Regions from separate parts of the Bacillus coreaensis genome, predicted to be linked through region 2. Evidence: riboswitches for the same ligand, from Rfam matches in the RefSeq annotation. Region 2 holds a riboswitch; each other region holds the start of a gene.
The links. A riboswitch is a leader RNA that binds a small molecule or an ion and turns the genes downstream of it on or off. The one in region 2 is predicted to bind S-adenosylmethionine.
Positions count from the first base shown of each region.

Region 1 (5,573 bases), on a different contig from region 2:
CATATCGTATGAAGTCGAAAAAAATGTGTGAATGCCTAGATTAAAAACATGTGTAAGGAAGTGTAACAGAAGGTATGTATACTCTTGAAATTGTTGATATGGAGAGGTTTCCTTCGCCTCATCCGCATGTCGAGTTATCGATCATAACGTATTATTCGGAAGGATATAAGGTGAAAGGAATGTTAGCAGAACCTAAAGGAGAGGAGCCTTTAGAGGGTTTTTTATATTTAAGGGGTGGAATAAAAAGTGTAGGAAAGGTAAGGCCATCTAGGTTGGTGCAATTTGCTTCGGAAGGCTTTATTGTATTTGCCCCCTACTACCGAGGAAATCAAGGAGGAGAAGGAAATGAAGATTTTGCTGGAGATGATCGAGAAGATGCATTTGCTGGGTATCGTATCTTACAGCAGCATTCGAGAGTGAAAAGGGTACATGTATTTGGGTTCTCTCGTGGTGGGGTGATGGCATTATTAACTGCCATCAAGTTTCCTGATACGGCCTCTCTCGTTACCTGGGGTGGAGTAAGTGATATGAATCTTACATATATGGAAAGAGAAGATTTGAGAAGGATGATGAAGAGAGTCATTGGTGGTACACCGACGAAATATCCAGAAAGATATAAATTTCGCACTCCATTGTATGATATTGAACAATTGCGATGTCCAACTTTAATCATTCATGGATCGAAGGATCAAAATGTAAGTGTGGACCATGCGCGAAGATTGGAAGAGAGATTAAAGGATAAACGTCGTTCAGTAGAGAGCTGGTATTTTGAGGAGTTGACACATTATTTTCCTCCAAGTATTAACCGAAAAGTTGTGACAGACTTAACTCAATGGATGAAAAAACAGTCATAATAATGATAAAATATAAGAAAAGGAGTGGAGAATTATGGGTATGCCATTAGAACTTAATACAATGATTGTTACTAAGGGTAGAGAAAAGCGACTAGAGGAAAACCTGTTTACAATAACCAAAGAAGGATATCGCTTATATCCAATAGACATTCCTGTCGAGGTAAGAAGAACGATGGATGGGGAAGTAAGTGGCATGGCAAAAATTAAAAAAGTAATCTTAGAAAGTGAAAAAACGACGATCGAGTATCAATTGATATCCTTACATTCATCTAATTAAAAGAGCGTAATCGACTGATTACGCTCTTTTTTAAAAATTATACTAAAGGACCGCCTTCTTCGATAATCTGTACTGAAACATTTGCGAATTTTTTGAAGTTATCTTTGAATTTAGTGGCTAATTCGTTCGCTTTAATCTGGTACGCTTCTTGGTCAGCCCATGTTCGGTTTGGCTGAAGAACATCATCCGGAACACCAGGAACATGAAGGGGAATCTCCAATCCGAAAATAGGATCTTTACTTGTTTCTACATGGTTTAGTTCCCCTTCGAGAGCGGCCTGTACCATGGAGCGGGTGTATGATAGCTTCATTCTACTTCCGACTCCATACTCGCCACCAGTCCAGCCTGTATTCACTAGATAAACCTTCGCATTATGTTCGTCAATCTTGGACCCTAGCATTTCTGCATAGCGAGTTGCTTCTAATGGTAGGAAAGGGGAGCCGAAGCAAGTTGAAAATGTTGCTTGCGGTGAAGTGATTCCTTGTTCCGTACCAGCAAGTTTTGATGTGTATCCGCTTAAGAAATGGTACATCGCTTGTTCCTTAGATAGCTTTGCAATAGGAGGCAGTACCCCGAAAGCATCTGCTGTAAGGAATATAATGGTATTTGGATGTCCAGCGACACTTGGATCCACGATATTGCTTATAGATTGGATAGGATAAGCAGCGCGTGTATTCTCAGTTAATGTTCCATCATCATAGTCAGCGACTCGTGTTTCTTTATTCAGTACGACATTCTCTAACACAGATCCAAAATGAATGGCGTCGAAGATTTGAGGTTCTTTTTCTCTTGAAAGGTTAATGCACTTAGCGTAGCAGCCTCCTTCAATATTAAAGACACCGTTAGCTGACCAGCCGTGCTCATCATCTCCGATTAGGCGTCGGTTTGCATCAGCAGATAAGGTCGTTTTACCTGTTCCTGATAAGCCAAAGAATAAAGCGACATCCCCTTCAACGCCGACATTTGCTGAGCAGTGCATAGGTAGAATATTATTTTCAGGCAATAAGTAGTTCATGATAGAGAAAATGGATTTCTTCATCTCGCCTGCATATTCTGTGCCACCGATTAATACGGTCTTTCTTTCAAAAGAGACTATAATAAAAGTCTCAGACTTGGTACCATCAATAATAGGGTCTGCTTTAAAGTTTGGAGCAGATATGACTGTGAATTGTTCTTCATGAGTCAAAAGCTCTTCTGCTGTTGGTCTAATGAATAACTGATGGGCAAATAGATTATGCCATGCAAACTCGTTGATCACTTGAATGGGTAGACGATGTTTCTTATCTGCGCCAGCAAACCCTTTGAAAACAAATAACTCATCTCTATCTTTCAAGTAACTTAGTACTTTATTATATAAACGATCGAACACTTCTTGAGAGATTGGTTGGTTAACAGCTCCCCAATCAATCTTGTCCTTTGTAGAGGCTTCTTCAACAATGTATTTGTCTTTTGGAGACCGACCAGTATATTTTCCTGTTGTTGCTCGAACAGCTCCTGTCGAAGTTAAGACTCCTTCGTTTCTAGTAAGAACCTTTTCGACTAATTGTGGTACAGATAGTTGCACATGCACATGACCAGAGGCTAACAATTCGCTTAATTGGTTAGAAATACGGACAGAGTTCATCTGATGACTACCTACCTTTATTTGTTATTTTTTAATTAGTATAACACATTAACTTAATTAGTCTATACTATTTATAAAAATATTAGAGGGTGCAAGAAAAAACATCGTATTCGACCTATTTTTAAGCCTTTTTATTACATAAAACGATGAATGGGAGTCAATAGTCTATACTATTAAAAGAAGGGACAAATTCAAATGGGAACGATCGTGTTATATGATGCTAAGTGTCAATGGAAATGTGAAGATAACAGTTGCTCATTATTTAAAGAATGAACCAACTATTTTTCATAAAGATATTGACAGTATTTGACGTGATACGGTATTATTCTACATTGAACGGATACTCTCTTATCCCGAGCTGGTGGAGGGACAGGCCCTATGAAACCCAGCAACCTGCTTTAATAATTAATTACGATGACTGTAATTAATATAAAAGAGAAGGTGCTAACCTGAGGCAAGGATTTTAGTCCTTGAACGATAAGAGCGAAAGGCGCAAATTACTTTGCTATCACCCTTTCCTCAAGCAGGGAAGGTTTTTTATTTTGCATAAAGTTTTTATTTGGGTGGGTAATTTTTCAAACCTTCATAATAAAAATGGCATGTTTATTTCATACTACTTAGGGAATGAGTTCCGTATCAAATGGAAGGTTTTGTTTATGTTGATATAATAAGCATACCTTTTTCTCAAGTATAAATAAATAGGAGGTCAGGAGATGTCAAAAAAACGTCGTTTATTTACATCCGAGTCAGTTACTGAAGGTCATCCAGATAAAATCAGTGACCAAATTTCAGACTCAATTTTAGATGCTATTTTAGCAAAAGACGCAAATGCTCGTGTTGCTGCAGAAACGTCAGTAACAACTGGGTTAGTATTAGTTGCTGGGGAAATTACAACCTCTACATACGTAGATATTCCAAAGATTGTTCGTGAAACCATTAAGGAAATTGGGTACACTCGTGCAAAATATGGTTTCGATTCTGAAACATGTGCGGTTTTAACTTCAATTGATGAGCAATCAGCTGATATTGCAATGGGAGTTGACCAAGCACTTGAAGCGCGTGAAGGATCAATGTCTGATGAAGAAATCGATGCAATTGGAGCAGGTGACCAAGGGTTAATGTTTGGTTTTGCTTGTAACGAGACAAAGGAGCTTATGCCTCTTCCGATTTCTTTAGCACATAAACTAGCTCGTAGATTAACTGAAGTTCGTAAGGATGATATTCTTCCTTACCTTCGTCCTGATGGAAAAACTCAAGTTACAGTTGAGTACGATGAAAATAATAAACCAGTTCGAATTGATACAATTGTAATTTCAACCCAGCACCACCCTGAAGTAACGTTGGAGCAAATTCAACGTAATCTTAAAGAGTATGTTATTAACCCTGTTGTACCAGAAGAGTTAATTGATGAAAATACAAAGTATTTCATTAACCCAACAGGTCGTTTCGTTATCGGTGGACCACAAGGTGATGCTGGATTAACAGGACGTAAGATTATTGTTGATACGTACGGTGGATATGCTCGTCACGGTGGCGGTGCATTCTCTGGTAAGGATCCTACAAAGGTTGACCGTTCAGCTGCTTATGCTGCTCGTTATGTAGCAAAGAATCTTGTTGCTGCAGGTCTAGCAGATAAAGTGGAAGTACAGCTTGCCTACGCAATTGGTGTTGCACATCCAGTATCTATCTCTATTGATACATTTGGTACTAGCGAAATAAGTGAAGAAGTTCTTATTGAAGTAGTTCGTAATAACTTCGATCTTCGTCCAGCTGGAATCATTAATATGCTTGATTTAAGACGTCCTATCTATAAGCAAACAGCTGCTTATGGTCACTTTGGTCGTACAGATGTAGATCTTCCATGGGAGCGTACAGATAAAGCTGATACACTTCGTAAAGAAGCTCTTGAAAGATAATTTTAAATAGTAAAAATTCAGCCGGGAGTTACAGAAAATTTGTAACTCCCGGTTTTTCTTTTCGTCTATAAGGGTATGGTGGTTTAGAAGCAAAAAGGGATGTAAACAATGGGTAGTAAGCTTGAATTTTTAGGAAATGGTCAATTTGACAGTGCGATTAGATAATTTTAATGGTAGTATTAATAGGTATTCTTTCTGAATGGAAGATTAAACTCGTAAGAACGGAGTAGGTGAGTTACATACATGTGTGGTTTTATTGGATGTGTTCATGACAAATCGCAAGTGTTTAGTGATGGACAAAAACAACAATTTGAAAATATGAATAATGTGATTACGCATCGCGGACCTGATGATGACGGATATTTCTATGATTCTCATGTTCAATTTGGGTTTCGTCGTTTAAGTATCATTGATATAGAAAGCGGGCATCAACCCCTTCATTTTGAAAACGAAAGATACTGGATTATTTTTAACGGTGAAATTTATAACTATGTAGAGTTAAGAGAAGAACTATTGGCAGAAGGAATCACCTTTGCAACAAGCTCAGATACAGAAGTAATTATTGCTTTGTATAGCCATCTGAAGGAAAAAGCTGTGGAGAAGCTTCGTGGAATGTTTGCCTTTGTAATTTGGGATAAAGTTGAGAAGACGCTTTATGGAGCACGTGATTCATTCGGAATCAAGCCTTTCTTCTATTTTGATGACGGGGAAAAGACATTCTTTGCATCGGAGAAAAAGAGTATTTTACTTGCTCTACAAAATGATGTATTGAACTATGATTCTTTACAGTATTACTTAACGTATCAGTTTGTTCCTGAGCCTTATACGATGTCAGAAGGAATTTCAAAATTAGAACCAGGACACTACTTTACAAAAAAAATCGGATCTGAAATGGAAATTAA
Region 1 is NZ_JBOCCY010000011.1:131,783-137,355, reverse strand. It holds gene ACQ5H4_RS16645 (alpha/beta hydrolase family protein) at 75-854, shown strand; gene ACQ5H4_RS16640 (DUF2584 domain-containing protein) at 889-1,131, shown strand; gene pckA (phosphoenolpyruvate carboxykinase (ATP)) at 1,169-2,755, opposite strand; SAM riboswitch class I at 3,101-3,239, shown strand; gene metK (methionine adenosyltransferase) at 3,469-4,671, shown strand; gene asnB (asparagine synthase (glutamine-hydrolyzing)) at 4,915-5,573, shown strand, end outside.
Region 1: another riboswitch for S-adenosylmethionine. It lies ahead of metK (methionine adenosyltransferase); the one in region 2 lies ahead of ACQ5H4_RS03855 (homoserine dehydrogenase).

Region 2 (5,573 bases):
TGAAAACCAAAAAGTTTCTTCATAATTAATAAGGAGAGCCTCATTTTATGGGGCTTTCCTTATCTACTTAAAGGGCGTGTAAGATTTGAGTTCATATGAATCAATAAAATTATGGAAAGAAACTCATGTTGCAGGGTATTTATCAAATTCAGAATCTCTAAATAAGTTTCACGACGAGATTATGATAAAGGTATTTGAGACTGCGAGTGCCCGAATGACTGCTGAACCTCCGTGCGCCTTTGTATGGTTTATTACAGGTAGCGGGGGACGATTTGAACAAGGATTAATAAGTGACCAAGATCATGGGATTATTTTCCAAGAAGATAGTCGAGAGGCAGGTTATTATTTTAGTGAATTAGGAAAGGAATTATCAATTGGATTACAAATAGTTGGTTACCCCTTCTGTGATGGCAAGGTAATGAGTTCAAATCCACTATGGTGTCAAACAGCTTCGAGTTGGAATAAACAGGTGGTAAGTTGGATGGAGGAGAGCAGTTGGGTTTCGATTCGCAATCTGCAGATTTTCTATGATGCTAGAAAACTTGTAGGTGACCCTGATCTCCTTTATCATCTAAAAAACGTGATTCACGAATATAGTCACTCCCACCCTCAATTTTTAAGCCGATTATTAGAAAATGTTAAACATGTCAAAAAGACGATTGGTCCCCTAGGACAAATCATTGTTGAGGAGAAGGGAATTCATGCTGGATCTATTGATTTGAAGTATTCTGCTTTTATACCATATGTGAATGCAATTCGGCTATTGGCATGGAAAGAAGGGATAATTGAGACTAGTACGATAGGCAGATTAAAAGAGCTAAACAAATTAGAAAAGTATGAGGATTTATCTCATTACTTGGAGAATTTTTCGCAACTTCTCCAGTTTCGATTAGACTACCTTTCATTAACGTCTTCTTATGATGATTCTCACTACTTGTATGTAAAAAAACTTACGAAAGATAATCAAAAACTAATTAAAAAGATACTAAAGGATGGAAAGAAGCTGCAGCAATACGTACAAAGAATGATTGAAAAGGGTGGAAACCATGGCGTTTGAACCGTTTATTCATTTTGTGAGGGGAATCCAGGGGAAACTTGGGACAAATGTATATAGTGGCTTACAGGGACAAAACGGTCAGCATGTTGCCTTTTTGCGTCAAATTCAAAAAGAACTGAATTCAGAGAATGCTTTGCTGGTTCCATTGTCTGAATTAGAGGTGACGGTTTTTGACCTTGAAACAACGGGTTTCTTTCCTGAAAAAGGCGATGAAATTTTGTCTATTGGTGCTATAAAGACAAAAGGTGCGTATGTGAAGGAAGCCGAGTCCTTTTATTCTTTAGTTCAATATGATAAAGAACTTCCACACCAGGTGAAGGAATTAACAGGAATTTCTGAAGAGGATCTAAAGAGTGCACCACCGTTATCAAATGTTCTACTGGATTTTTATCACTTTGCTAGAGGAACGCCACTTGTTGCACACCATTCAAATCATGAAAAAAACTTCTTGCAAGCAGCGAACTGGAAACAATTCAAAGCCCCTCAAAAACATCGCATCATTGATACATCATTTCTATCAAGAGTTGCCGATCCAGAATTAACTCAAAACAAGCTTGAGGATATTTGCGAGAGATATGGGATAGAAGTATTGGACAGACATCACGCATTAGGAGACGCTAAATTGACGGCTGTTCTTTGGTGTATTTTTATTGATAAAGTTCAGCAAAAGGGATATGAGACTCTTCAAGATATATATAATCTTATGGCAAAATGGTAAGATTCTATAAATCTTCTTTACTTTTAAAAAAAGTTTGTGCTATTATTATCCATAAATGAATTCAATATTGGATTTCTTATCCAGAGTGGTGGAGGGGCTGGCCCGATGATACCCGGCAACCGATTTTCTATTTATAGAAAACACGGTGCCAATTCCTGCAAAGCAATCGTGCTTTGACAGATAAGAAGAGATGATAACAAAAAACCCTCTTCTTTAGAAGAGGGTTTTTTATTTTATCAGAGGAGGAAAATATGATGGAAACGGTGAAAGTGGTTCTTTTAGGATTTGGTACGGTAGGTTCAGGTGTCTATGATTCCATCCTTCATACTCATCAGGAGAAGCTAGAACATGTAATTGGTAAAAAGGTTGAAATTGTTGGTATATTAGTGAAGTCAGAAAAGGAACGCCAACTTCCGCAAAATATTATTGTCACTACAAAGATTGACGAAATCTTAGCTCTGCCGAAAATAGACTATGTGTTCGAAGCGATTGTTGGTATTGAACCAGCCTATTCCTATACAAAGTTATTTTTAGATCGGGGCTGTCATGTTATAAGTGCAAATAAGGAATTGCTTGCAAATCGTGGTGAGGAGCTTACGGAATATGCTTTAAATAAAGGTAAGTTCTTAACGTTTGAGGCAGCCGTTGCGGGGGGAATTCCTTTACTTAGAACGATTATTCAACTCCTCCAAGTGAATGGGATTTTAGTTCTAGAAGGTATCTTGAATGGAACAAGCAATTACATCTTATCGAAAATGAGAAATGAAAAATTAAGCTTTGGAAAATGCCTTCAAGAGGCACAACAACTCGGTTACGCAGAGGCTAACCCAGAAAGTGATATTTCTGGTAGAGATGCATTCTATAAGCAAATGATTTTAAGTAGTTTAATCTACCATGAGCAGCCCGACTGGGAAAAGGTTGAAAGAATTGGGATTGAAGAAGTCACATTAGAAGATCTTGCCTTAGGTGAGGGATATGGATTAAGGTTAAAGCTTTTGGCCACTTTGAAAAAAGAGGATAAGGGAATCAAGGCAACCGTAAAGCCAACGTTTGTAAGTACCGAACATCCTCTTTACAATGTGGAGGGGGTAGACAATGGCATAGTTATTAAGACCGATTTGGTTGGGACTCTTATGCTCCAAGGACCAGGAGCTGGTTCAAAGGCTACTGCAAGTGCTATGATTGAAGATTTAGTACAGATTGAACAACAAAAACAACCCTTGCAAAAAGTTGATCGATATAGCTATCAAACTCAAAATGAAAATGAGAATAATCCAAGGATTCAATTAGCTGTATTTCCACTGCAAAACAAGGAAGAATGGCTGAGTTTAAAAGCGGTTATAAATGAAAACTCTAAGCATGTAAATATACTTCAAGAAGTTGTTAAAGAGCTTGGTGGTAGTATTTACGGAAGTTTCTTATACGAAGGTGAGCTAGAGGATATCAAGCTACCTGTCTTATATAAACGTTACCCTGTATCACCTATCGGTCTAAAAAGAGATCAATTGATTGTGGTTAATAGTTTTTAGGGAAGACGCATAATCATTGCGTCTTTTTTTTGTATCGTAAAGCTCCATAGGGCAAATAATATGTTTGCTATGGAGGTGCAGAATGAGAAAATTTTTATTTTTGTTTGGAGTAATTATGCTTATCTTCGGTGTTGCCATCTATACATTAACAAATGTTTCCATTGATTTTGCCTTTGTGCCAGAAGCAGAAGATGTAAGGGAGCCAGAAAAAAATCGAAAATAGCTTCTATGTCAAGCCAAGTGGAGATGGGGACACCAGAACAGATAGTATTAGGGCGAAAATTATTTTACGAAGAGACCTTTGGAAATGAAGTGTTTTTTTCAGATGTTTTAGGTATGTTTAACGGGGCTTTAACACTGGGGGACATAGGAAAGGCAATCTTAAAATTAAATGGGGAAGGAACGAATAACCTGAGGGTTGAAGCGTATAAAGATTTTTCAGCTGGTGATTTCAGCATAAAAAAAGGTGACTTCATTGATACAGGTCTGGATGTGGCTAAGGGGGCCAAGACCCCAGTTGGATTTAAGGTCGTATTTGATGAAGGAAGATTAAAAGCAGGTGTTAGCTGTGCTGCTTGTCATGCTACAGTTGATGAGAAGGGGAAAATTATGGAGGGAGTCCCGAATACGGATTTGCAAATCGGTCTTGCTCTTGCAATGGGTACCAACACATCCTCCTATTTTACTCATACAGAATTAGATGATATTAAAAAGTATATTAGTCAAAGTTCTGTACAAATAGAAACATCGAATGGAACAAAAGATGCCTTACCTGATATAGATAAGTTTGAAAAATTCGTGGATGCAGAGATTATTAAATGGCCTGCAGGGAGTAATGACACAACCATTGATTTACATAATAATCCTGTTCAAGTTCCTGATGCGATGACGAATGGTGATCGCCCATTTGGGTGGAGCGGACAAGGTCAAATCGGTCCTTTTAATGGGATTTCCGCAGCTATTAATAATGCCCATTCACAGAATATGGATGCGGTCTCAGCCTCTGAGATAAGTAAGTATACGATGAAAATAGATAAGGAAGTATACCTGGGAACCGTTTTGCAAAATGCTGCGAATCCAAAGTATCGTTACGATGGAAAGTCTTCGCAAAAGCCATCTGAATTTTTTGCGAAAGTAGACCCCACACCAGGAGTACCAGGAGTGAACAGATTGACTAAATCTCCCACCTATCCAAAAACCTCCTATATGACATCTGTAGGGGTCCTATCGAGCTCGGCTGGGTATAAGGTATATGAACAATTAAATGCAATGAGTGCATACATGAATTCTCTTTCTCCGGTACCAAGTGGAATAAAAAAGGATAAAGAAAAATCAGAGAAGGGTGAAAGAGTATTTACAAAAGCAGGATGTATTTCTTGCCATGCAGGGACTTTTGTAACGAGCAATAAATTGATTTCTGTGGAGGAACTAAAAACAAATGCCTCACGTGCAAAGGGTTTTTCGGCATTAAAGGACTATCACGATGTACCAAAAGTATATGAAGATGGAACGCCTGTCCCCCTGCCTGAAAATCCGAAAGTAAATGTGATAAGAACAACACCTGAACAAGAGGAGTTGCTTCAACTAGCATGGGGCTTTTCAAATACAAAGGGAGCTTACAAAACGATAAGCCTTTATAACCTTTCTAGAAGTGCTCCTTACTTACATGATGGTGGAGCTGCTGTTGGTTCAAATGGAGAGGTTGGAGTAACAGAAACCATTTTACAAGGGAAGCTTCTTGATCCGTACCATAGTCTAAAAGCGATGGTTGACTCAAGGTTAAGAGAAAGAGTGATTGAAAGCAATGCAAAGAACAAGAGTTTATTCACAGCGAATGTCACTGGTAAAGGACACTCCTTTTGGGTAGATCAAACAACAGGGTTTTCTGAATCAGAGCAGGATGCACTTATTCACTACTTGCTGACTCTCACTGATTAGAAGGGGTGAATAAGTTGAAGGCTGTAACTTATCAAGGCTTATTACATGTCGAAGTGAAAAATGTACCTGATCCAGTCATTCAGCTTCCAGATGACATCATTGTGCGAGTTACTGCATCTTCGATTTGTGGTTCAGATTTGCATCTATACCATGGAATGATCCCAAGTCTTGAAAAGGATTATGTTATTGGACATGAAGCAGTTGGAATCGTTGAAGAAATCGGAAAAGAAGTAACTGGAATAAAAAAGGGTGATAAGGTGGTTATCCCTTTTAATATTGCTTGTGGACATTGTTTTTACTGTGAAAATGGTCTAGAAAGCCAGTGTGATCT
Region 2 is NZ_JBOCCY010000002.1:134,810-140,382, forward strand. It holds gene ACQ5H4_RS03840 (ammonium transporter) at 1-25, shown strand, start outside; gene ACQ5H4_RS03845 (DUF294 nucleotidyltransferase-like domain-containing protein) at 86-1,057, shown strand; gene ACQ5H4_RS03850 (exonuclease domain-containing protein) at 1,047-1,775, shown strand; SAM riboswitch class I at 1,849-1,962, shown strand; gene ACQ5H4_RS03855 (homoserine dehydrogenase) at 2,030-3,304, shown strand; gene ACQ5H4_RS03860 (hypothetical protein) at 3,387-3,527, shown strand; gene ACQ5H4_RS03865 (electron transport protein) at 3,533-5,242, shown strand; gene ACQ5H4_RS03870 (alcohol dehydrogenase catalytic domain-containing protein) at 5,257-5,573, shown strand, end outside.

Region 3 (5,573 bases), on a different contig from region 2:
CATTGATATTGTACCAGGACATGTGCACTTACAAGAGTTTGGAAAAATTGTAAAAGATGCCATTCGAGAAGCGGGTGGAGTTCCATTCGAAATGAACACAATTGGTGTGGATGATGGAATTGCGATGGGTCATATCGGCATGCGCTACTCACTTCCAAGCCGTGAGATTATTGCGGATTCAGTGGAAACAGTTGTGGCAGCACACTGGTTTGACGGAATGGTTTGTATTCCAAACTGTGACAAAATCACACCAGGTATGTTGATGGCATCACTTCGCTTAAATATCCCTACTGTTTTCGTAAGTGGTGGACCAATGAAGGCGGGAGTAACTAGCGATGGTAAAAAGATCTCACTTTCTTCTGTATTTGAAGGTGTTGGTGCATACCAAGCTGGAAAACTTGATGACAAGGGACTATTAGAATTAGAACAGTTCGGCTGTCCAACATGTGGATCTTGTTCTGGTATGTTTACAGCAAACTCGATGAACTGTTTAGCAGAAGCGCTTGGATTGGCTCTTCCTGGTAATGGAACAATTTTAGCTGTAGCGCCTGAGCGTAGAGATTTCGTTAGGAAATCAGCAACACAGTTAATGGAGCTTATTGAAAAGGATATTAAGCCTCGTGATATCGTTACAGAAAAAGCAATCGATAACGCGTTTGCTCTTGATATGGCATTAGGTGGATCTTCTAATACGGTACTACACACATTAGCGTTAGCTCATGAAGCAGAAATTGATTACCCAATTGGTAGAATTAATGAAGTAGCAGCTCGTGTTCCTCATTTGTCTAAGCTTGCTCCTGCTTCTGATGTATTTATTGAAGATTTGCATGAAGCGGGTGGTGTGTCTGCGGTTCTAAACGAATTATCTAAGAAAGAAGGAGCTCTTCACTTAGATACGTTAACGGTGACAGGGAAAACACTTGGTGAAAATATTGCCGGATGTGATGTAAAGAACTTTGATGTCATTCATTCCATTGATAACCCACATAGCGAAAAGGGTGGCCTAGCTGTATTGTTTGGTAACCTTGCTCCAGATGGTGCCATCATTAAAACTGGTGGAATCACTGGTGGAAATCGCCATGAAGGACCGGCTGTTGTATTTGATTCACAAGACGAAGCCCTTCACGGCATTGCAAACGGAAAAGTAAAAGAAGGCGATGTAGTAGTTATCCGTTACGAAGGACCTAAAGGTGGACCTGGTATGCCTGAAATGCTTGCCCCTACTTCTCAAATCATGGGTATGGGACTTGGTGCGAAGGTTGCTCTTGTAACAGATGGTCGCTTCTCTGGTGCTTCACGTGGATTGTCTATCGGTCACGCTTCACCAGAAGCAGCTGAAGGTGGACCATTAGCGTTTATCCAAAATGGAGATCAAATTGTCATTGATGTTGACGCTCGTTCCATGGACGTTGTTCTTTCTGACGAAGAATGGGCAGAGCGTAAAGCTAACTGGAAAGGCTTTGAACCAAAGGTGAAAAAGGGTTATCTTGCTCGTTATTCGAAGCTTGTAACATCTGCTAGCACCGGTGGAGTTATGAAAATCTAATCATTTCTCGACACTCATTCACGATTTGTGGATGGGTGTTTTTATTTTTTTTATAAATTTTTTTCCGCTTACAGCCTCAGTTATGTAAGCGCTCCCTACACTTCCCTCTATCAAGAACAGCTGTTGACACTTCTCCCCTATTAGATTTATGATTCATGTAACAAATTAATAAGACCTTTTACTTATCAAGAGTGACTGAGGGATTAGGCCCTATGACGTCCGGCAACCTCCATTTCATGGAACGGTGCCACTTCCTACAGAATGATTCCATTCTGAAAGATAAGTCGTATATATAACGATGCCTCTTTCTGACTGGAAAGAGGTTTTTTTGTATTTTTATAGCTTAAGGGGTGACATGAATGATCGAAGTAAAAGACTTGGTGAAAGTCTATCAAACAAAAAAAGGTGAAGTAATAGGTGTGGACCATGTGTCACTAACCGTGAACAAAGGCGAAATTTTTGGAATTGTAGGGTATAGCGGTGCTGGAAAAAGTTCGTTACTACGCTGTTTGAATTTATTGGAGGCTCCTACCTCAGGAGAAGTTAAGATCGACGGGGTTTCTCTTACGTCACTGCGAAAAAAGGAGCTACGAAGTGCTCGTCAAAAAATCGGGATGATTTTCCAACACTTCTATCTCGTAAGCTCAAAGACTGTTTTTGAAAACGTAGCTTTCGCTCTAAAAGCGGCTTATAAATCGAAAGCAGAGATAGATGCAAGAGTAACTGAGCTACTTGATATGGTTGGCTTGTCAGATAAGCGTGATGTGTATCCGTCTCAGTTGAGCGGTGGACAAAAGCAACGAGTAGGAATTGCGAGAGCGTTAGCAAATAACCCTTCCGTTCTCCTTTGTGATGAAGCTACCTCTGCCCTAGACCCGAGCACGACGAAATCGATTTTATCTTTGTTAAAAAAGATTAACCAAGAGTTAGGGTTAACAATTGTACTGATTACACACGAGATGGAAGTCGTAAAAGAGATTTGTGACCGAATGGCAGTTATGCAGGACGGGCGAATTGTTGAGGAAGGGCCAGTGTATGACTTGTTCGCAAATCCAATAAACGAACTTACCAAGGAATTCATTAATACCATTCTACAATTTGATTTACCAGAACACTTGCTATCTTCAAGCAAAGGAAAAATTGTAAAGATTCATTTCCGCGGGGCGATTGCTGAAGAATCAGTGATTTCAGATGCACTACAGAAGTACCAAGTGAAGGGCAATATTTTACACGGCAAAATCGAGTACATAAAAGAGACTCCACTTGGAATCTTCATTATGGAACTTACAGGTGACACCGCTGAAGTAGAACATGCGATTCAATATATCACATCTCGCACAGAAAGCTTGGAGGTGATCCGAGATGCCGCTTGATAGCTTGATAGAATTACTACCTGATTTGAACAAAGCCTTTTTTGAAACGATTTATATGGTGGGAATATCGATTGTGGTAGCTATGATTGTCGGATTGCCCGTGGGAGTCCTATTGTTTGTTACCGACCGCGGATTATTTTTAGAGAATTCCCTATTTAATCAGATTGTAGGATTTTTAGTGAACATGATTCGCTCGGTCCCGTTTATCATCTTGCTCATTGCCCTTTTGCCATTGGCAGACTTGATCGCTGGTTCAACAATCGGGCCAACTGCGGCTTCTGTTTCACTCTCAGTAGCTGCGATTCCTTTCTTTGCAAGATTGGTAGAACAGTCACTGCGTGAGATTGATAAAGGAGTGATTGAGGCAGCGGTCGCGGTCGGGGCTTCCCCATGGATGATCATCAAGGAGGTTCTTCTTCCAGAGGCCAAACCAGGGATCATTCAAGGCGTGACCATTACGATTATTAGTTTAGTCGCTTACTCCGCGATGGCTGGAATTGTTGGCGGTGGTGGTGTTGGGGACCTTGCCATCCGGTTCGGGTACTACCGATACGACAACACCGTCATGATCACCACCGTTATCATCCTAATTTGTTTAGTCCAGCTCATCCAATTTTTCGGTGACCGACTAGCAAAAGCAGTAAACAAAAAATAAATCACATGTAACCACTGTCCATCCCAGAAGGACAAAAACGCACCAACTGTCCACGAAGGGTGACAGACACCATAAAACTATTGGAGGAATATTTACGATGAGAAAGTTATTTTTGAGTTTTGTCATTTTGATTGCTATTGCGGCTCTTGCAGCTTGCGGTGGAAGTTCTGAGGAAGCTTCTTCTTCTGAGGAAAGTGCGACTACGAAAAAAGAAGTGAAAATTGGAGCAACGTCTGGTCCATATAGTGACATGGTTTCAAACGCAATTAAGCCTTTATTAGAGGAAAAAGGCTATGAAGTAGAAGTAGTAGAATTCAGTGACTATGTTCAACCAAATCTCGCTCTTTCCAAGGGAGACATTAACGCGAACCTATTCCAGCACAAAATATACATGGAAAACTTCGCAAAAGAAAATAAGATTGAACTAACTGATGTTATTTCCGTACCAACTGCACCAATGGGAATCTACTCTAAGACGTTTACTTCTATAGATGAAATTGCGGAGGGTGCTGATATAGCTATTCCAAATGACCCAACAAACGCAGCACGTGCTTTCTTAATTTTAGAAGATCTTGGGTTAATCACATTAAACGCAGATGCTGACCCATTAACGGTTTCAGAAAAAGACGTAGAAAAGAACGTAAAAAATCTAGTATTCCAACCAATTGAAGCAGCTCAGCTTCCACGTGCGGTTGACAGCGTGGACCTTGCTGCTGTACCAGGGAACTTCGCTTTAGCAGCAAAAATGGACTTATTAGACGCATTACAGCTTGAAAATATGCCAGATCAATACCGTAACCGTGTGGTAGTTGACACAAAAAATATTGACAGCCAATTTGCAAAAGATCTGAAAGAAGTTGTTGAATCAGAAGAATTTGAAACCATCATCGACGAGGACTTCCAAGGCTTTGGTAAACCTGAATGGATGGTAAATCGCTAATTGATAAACTAGTAAAAACAACGCCCTCAGCCGGCGTTGTTTTTACTAGAAAGGAATGAAGACAATGACAAAACTCGAAGTGCGTGGTGCTCCCTCCTATTATGCATGTCATGAGGGTTCGTTAAATGACCTTGAAAATCTACTTCTCTTGAATTCAATTCATCACTGCTTAGTCATTCACGGAGAACAATCTTGGAAAGCAGCAGCATCCTATTTTCCAAATATCTCAAATGTAAAGCTCACCTTTGTTTCCTATCAGGGGGAGTGCTCATTAATTGCAGTACAGAGAATCTCTACGATTGTCAGTGGTACAAATATCGACGCCATCATCGGTATCGGCGGAGGAAAAGTGCTTGATCTGGCAAAGGCAGTGGCAAATGAAACAAACAAAGAAGCCATTCTTATCCCAACTCTTGCCTCCACCTGCGCTGCTTGGACTCCATTAAGCGTGTTTTATACAGAAGAAGGCGAATTCACGCATTACACCATTTTCCCGAAAAGTACACTAATCGTCTTAATAGAACCGCGTATCATTCTTCATTCACCAATTAAATATGTTCGAGCAGGGATTGCAGACACATTGGCCAAATGGTACGAAGCTGATGTGTTAGTACGCGACTTACAAGACCTTCCGTTGCCTGTAAAAATCGCCCATCAAAGTGCGAGGCTTTGCCAGATTGTTTTACTTGAACATAGTCAAACTGCACTGAACGCGATGGAAGCAAACACTTCTTCACCTGCTTTTCTTCAAGTAATTGAAACGATCATTGTAGCTGGTGGAATGGTCGGTGGATTCGGAGACCGGTACGGGAGAATTGCTGCTGCCCACTCGGTTCATAATGGATTAACGGTAGCTCAAGAAACCCATCATCTATTGCACGGTGAAAAAGTAGCGTACGGTATACTTGTTCAGCTAGTGCTCGAGGAGAATTTAGAAGAGGTTGCCTCTCTTCTGCCTTTCTACAAAGCTTTAGAGCTTCCAATACTATTAAGAGATCTAGGGCTGAACCGCGATGATCTCGAAAAACTCAAAACAATCGCCGAGAGAACAGTAGCTTC
Region 3 is NZ_JBOCCY010000006.1:25,316-30,888, reverse strand. It holds gene ilvD (dihydroxy-acid dehydratase) at 1-1,546, shown strand, start outside; SAM riboswitch class I at 1,726-1,832, shown strand; gene ACQ5H4_RS11070 (methionine ABC transporter ATP-binding protein) at 1,906-2,919, shown strand; gene ACQ5H4_RS11065 (methionine ABC transporter permease) at 2,909-3,574, shown strand; gene ACQ5H4_RS11060 (MetQ/NlpA family ABC transporter substrate-binding protein) at 3,672-4,514, shown strand; gene ACQ5H4_RS11055 (iron-containing alcohol dehydrogenase family protein) at 4,579-5,573, shown strand, end outside.
Region 3: another riboswitch for S-adenosylmethionine. It lies ahead of ACQ5H4_RS11070 (methionine ABC transporter ATP-binding protein); the one in region 2 lies ahead of ACQ5H4_RS03855 (homoserine dehydrogenase).

Region 4 (5,573 bases), on a different contig from region 2:
TCCATTAACATGATATTTTCAGCAACCGTTAAGTTGGGGATCAGAGCTGTATCCACTTCCTGATATACAATTTGAATTCCAGAATCCATGGCACTTTTTGGAGAACGAATGGTCATAGGTTGTCCATTCATTGTGATTTCACCAGTATAGTGGCCATATGCCCCTGCAAGAACCTTCATCAACGTTGATTTCCCAGCACCATTGGCTCCGATTAAGGCATGAGTTCTCCCGCTTTCAACTGAAAAATCCACCTCATTTAATGCTTTAACACCCGGAAATTCAATTGAGACATTCTTCATCTTTAAAGTGGTCATGATGTCACTGTCCTTTCAAAGAAACACTCTCTTTTTCTTTTTAAAAAGAGAGTGTCTATCTACAAGTCCCTTACTTCTTATAATGTTCCTTTAGTGTCTTCATCCAGTCTTCCTCAAATTCTGATGATTGGCCCCATCCTTCAATGATTTCAGTTAGATTGACCATATTAACAGGATCTTTTGATTTTTGAAGGTCTTCTTGAGAGATTAGTGAAGCTTCCAAATCATACGTTTGTGGTGTTTCCTCTCCTGCTAATTTCTTTGCGAGTATTCTCATATTTACTGAACCTATCAACTTAGGATCAACAGCTGCGGTATATCTCCAAGCACTGCCTTCTCTTTGAATTTCCTGCAAATCAGCATTTGAAACATCGATTCCATAGATTTTCACTTCTTCTCTGCCAGCTTCTTTTAACGCACGAGCTGCACCGATAGCAAAAGCATCCCATGTTGCAAAAATCGCATCAAGTTCACCCTTAGGGTATTTATTTAACATTGCGGCAACGGCATTTTGGGTTTGAACACTAGTGTCAGCTGCTGCTACCCCAAAGCGCTCCACTTCTTTTATTCCAGGATTATTTGCTAAAACCTCTTCATAAACCTTATTTCGTCTAACCATAGGTGGGAATCCGTCCACCCATAGGTAAGCAATATTGGCTTCACCTTTTGTTTCTTTTACTAATTGGTCCAATGATAGAGTAGCTAATGCTTCATCATCCTGTGATACTAGAGTGACACCATCAACACTAGTTAAATTTGCATTCGAGTCAAATGCGACTACACTCTTTCCTGCGTCAACAATTTTCTGTATGTCATTCACGGTAGCATCATCGTCACCGTGAGAAATAATAAATCCATCATAATCTTGAGTTAACGCTTGGTTAAGCGCATCATGAAATTTCGCTGTATCTCCATTTGCAGTAAATACATCCACTTGGAATCCTAATGCTTCACCTTCTTGTTTTGCACCAGCTAAGAATTGAGCTGTGTGATCGTCTCCACCAATTTTACGAATAACTTTGATTTTCGGTTGGTCCCCATTTGCAAAGCGGTCAGGTACACCTTCAATCGGTGTGTTCGATCCTGTTGCTTCCTTTGTTTCTCCCCCTGTTGCACAGCCTGTAAGCAAAAGTGTTGCAGCGATCGCTGATACAAATGCACTTCTTAAAAAGTTCTTCTTCATGATTCTTTCTCCCCTTTTTGTTTTTTGTCTTCTTACCAACGTTGCTCTTAGGAGAGTTTTTATAAAATATAAAAAACCTCTCCAGAAAAGAGAGGTTTCATCACAAAATAAGGACTACTCCTCTCTTATCTCTCAAAACAATTTCTTGTTTTGCAGGATTTAGCACCAATTCCATATGGAACGGTTGCTGGGCGTCATCGGGCCAGTCCCTCTGCCACTCTTGATAAGAGAACGTATTTTATTCATTTACTTTAATAAAGTATAAAACTTAATTTAATATTCTATTAACAAAATGTCAATAGTATTTTCTAAATATTATTAATAGGTGTATTTTTCCAAAGATAGCTACAATAGATTCTTCGTATGTATTAAGCCCATCAAAAGGTCCACTTTACTCTAATAAAGATTATCACCGTCTCCGACAAATTGGTGAACTTTAGCGGAATTGAAAGCTATAATTAACACAAACATAATTAGGTGAATTCGTTATGATGTGATACACTTTATCTACCATTTGATTTACTTGCTTACATTGTGCCCCACTCACTCAGTGAGTGGGGATCCTTGTATATAAAAAGAAAAAAACAGACTCTAAAAAGAGCCTGCTTAGTTTGTTTTTATTATTAAGCTTTACGCACGTTAGCTGCTTGAGCTCCACGTTGACCTTGCTCAACGTCAAAAGTAACTGCTTGACCTTCGTCTAAAGATTTAAAACCTTCGCCTTGGATAGCTGAGAAATGAACGAATACGTCTTCTCCGGCTTCACGCTCAATAAATCCGAAACCTTTTTCTGCGTTAAACCATTTTACTTTACCTTGTTCCATTTTGTTTCCTCCTGCTGTGTGCTTTACACACAATGTGTTACTATCCTTGGACTCAGTGATCATCAAGACGAAAAGTTAATCTTATACTATCCTTTACACCGAACAAAAATAATTCTTCTAAAGTTTAACATTTTTTATAAGTATTTGCAAGAACATATCCTCAGTATCCTGCAGGTTACGAGAAAAGCAAACTAAAAAACCTAAATACGTCTAAATAGGAATGTCTATAAAAGGCATTTATACATCAAAACGATTTTTAACATCTTACATACTTGCGTTTGAAACCAAGCTTCCCTCTATCCATTTCTTTTTGAATACTTTCGTATGCGTTTAGTAAACTGCTTTTTTTATTGTCCCGTTTAACTTCTACGATTCCTATTTCCTTTGAGGTCTCAACCGCCTTTTCATGTTGCGGCAAATAGGAAATCCCTACGGTGTATACAAAATTATTCATAGCGGATTTAGTTCGTTCTGGCGAATTATGAATCGTATTTTTTATCATATCAAGCATATTGGAAATCTTACTTTCGGAAAATTCCTTGTCTTTGCGATTTCCTAAAAGCCAGCAGTAGCAACTCCACCCAGCTGACATTCTCAACTCGTCACCACTTGCAATCCATTTATCCGCCACTTCTTGTGCAATATCTGACTCTGATAAAGTGACTGCCACCACGTAATCAGACAGCATATAAAAATACGCTCCGTCCATCCAACGATCAAAATCAGATTCAGTCATAGCTTTCGGGTCTGCAATAATGCCTGCAAAGTACATTGCATCGTAGTTACCTGTGGCATATAGCTCATCAGCTAGTTCTTGATTTATTTTTATTTTCTTTGCAATTGGTTTCATAGCACCTGTAGCCACGCCAAACAGGGGCTCGTGTGCACCATTGGAAATATACATTTTTTTCGTTCGTTCCTTACCAAGAGCTTCAAGTTCCTGCATCACTGTTTCAAAATCCATAGCTATGTACGTCCTTCCTTTATTTTCATCCATTTCATTATAACCATTACCTGCAGCTAAAAATAAACATTAATTAATATGATCTTATCGTATATTTTTGTGCGAGCCGTCACAGGAGGGCATTTTTTGAGATAGTCCACAAGTGCAATCCTTTAAGCCCTTTCCACTGAAAATTTTCTCCATACAATTTTCAATCCTTGACACTCGAGTTTTTGATTGTTTGGGTTGAGAAAAATAAAGAATGTATGCTCTTTGTCGTCCCGGTGTCAATGCCTCAAATGCAGTTTTCAAGTCTGGTGTTTCTTCGAATTTATTTTGAAGTTCTTCAGGAATGATGAATTCTGTATGCTTTTTTAAATCCACTTCCAAACCCGCTTTTTCAACTTCAATAGCTGCATGGATATACGCTTTCAAAACGGGTTCTAGTTCCACTATTTCTTGAAGACTGGTGAACCGAATCTGGCGCGCTGCCTGTACATTCTCGGTTTGTTGGACAAGAATTCCATGGGGATCTTTTAATAAGGAACCTTTGTGAAACAGAAGCGCACAATATTCTTTAAATCCATGAATTAATACGACATTTTTGTTATTAAACGTGTAACAAGGATGCATCCATTTAAATTCTTCGGTCAGATCACAGTCAAGAACAATATGTCTCAACCTCTCAGATTCTTCCTTCCATTTTTTAGTCTTACTTAAATAATCATCAACCTTAGGATTCAGTTTACCAATTGCCATGTTGTTCTCTCCCTATATAAAAATTAGTTTCACAATGGAAGATTTAGTTGCCATGATACCCCAAAGCGATCATTTAGCCAACCAAACCTTTGACTAAAACCATAATCACCAATTGGCATAAGTGCTTGTCCACCCTCGATCAGTTTGTGATAAACGTTGTTTATTTCTTCTTCAGTATCACATGTAACAAAAATTGAGAAGGATGGAGTAAATGTAAACTGATGCTTTAAATTACTATCTATACACATAAATTCTTGCCCTTTTAAAGAAAAAGTAGCCTGCATTACCGTTCCTTCATCTCCAGATTCATTCGCTCCATAGCGAACAATACTTGTAATTTCTGATTCCTCAATAATAGATATGTAATAATTCATAGCTTCTTCTGCTTTGCCATCTTGAAACATTAAGAATGGTGTAACTTTTCCCATTAAGTTCAGCTCCTCAAATTAGAAATATTAATATTTCTCTACAGCCAAGTTTGATTAATTATTATTCTTAAGGCAAAAAAATGATGATACCTGAAAGATATCATCATTTTAATTATCTGGGAAGGTTTTAATGACTTTAACTTGTGTTCCTGGATAATAGTGCCCTAAAATATCTTTGTAGGATTTTCCCTTCTCTGCCATTTCGTTTGCACCCCATTGACTCATACCAACTCCATGACCATGACCTTTGCCACTTACTTTGTAAGAAGTTGGATTCATTTCAAACGAACTTACTAAATAACTTCTAAAATGACCTCCACCTATCATTGGTCGAATTTTTTTTAATTCAACATGATCCAATGAGACTTTTTCAAAAATAATGGTTCCATCAATCAACCTTCTCATAAATTCGATTTGAATCGAGCCTATCATCGACCTTTGTGATTCGTTTTTAACCTTATCGATAGCAAAAAAAGGAATACTTAAAATTTTTATGTCACCTTCATATCCATTTCTATTAAGCCATTTTTTAATAGATACGCTAATTTTTCCATCTTTCTCCTTTAATTCATTCCAACCCTTCGATCTGATTTCATCCAAATCTATTTGTGTTTTATGTAATGTAAACTCCCAAGGTTGAACGGGGTCATATGGATCTTGTTTGACTGGGAAATACGGACTTGCATTGCCACCCCATACATTTTTATTACTTTCCGTTATTCCACCATTACTCGCAGAATAAAAAGCACTTATAGGTTTTTCTTGAAAAGTAATGATTTCTCCTTTCGTATCATTTACAGCTCTTTTTGTTTTATTGAATTGATTATACCCTCCGTAGACTTGATATTGAATGGTGTCGTCTAGTTTGGGAGTCTTATGGGTGATGGTATAAGTACGAGCAGCTAACGTTTGTGCTTTTAAGGCCTCTATATTCCATTCGGGAAACACTTCAAATGGAACAACACCCTGTAAGTAATCCTCTAATAGTATTTGATTAACTGGTCTAATGTTTTTTCCTTCTATATTAAATTCTACCGCACCCATATAAGGCCTGCCATTAATGTAGATTAGATGCTTTTCATCATAAGAATCAGGATATAAAATGAACGGGCTAGCTATTTC
Region 4 is NZ_JBOCCY010000023.1:4,029-9,601, reverse strand. It holds gene ACQ5H4_RS21760 (sugar ABC transporter ATP-binding protein) at 1-314, opposite strand, end outside; gene ACQ5H4_RS21755 (sugar ABC transporter substrate-binding protein) at 385-1,497, opposite strand; SAM riboswitch class I at 1,620-1,727, opposite strand; gene ACQ5H4_RS21750 (cold-shock protein) at 2,121-2,321, opposite strand; gene ACQ5H4_RS21745 (DNA alkylation repair protein) at 2,578-3,285, opposite strand; gene ACQ5H4_RS21740 (YdeI/OmpD-associated family protein) at 3,370-4,023, opposite strand; gene ACQ5H4_RS21735 (VOC family protein) at 4,053-4,451, opposite strand; gene ACQ5H4_RS21730 (SpoIID/LytB domain-containing protein) at 4,560-5,573, opposite strand, start outside.
Region 4: another riboswitch for S-adenosylmethionine. It lies ahead of ACQ5H4_RS21755 (sugar ABC transporter substrate-binding protein); the one in region 2 lies ahead of ACQ5H4_RS03855 (homoserine dehydrogenase).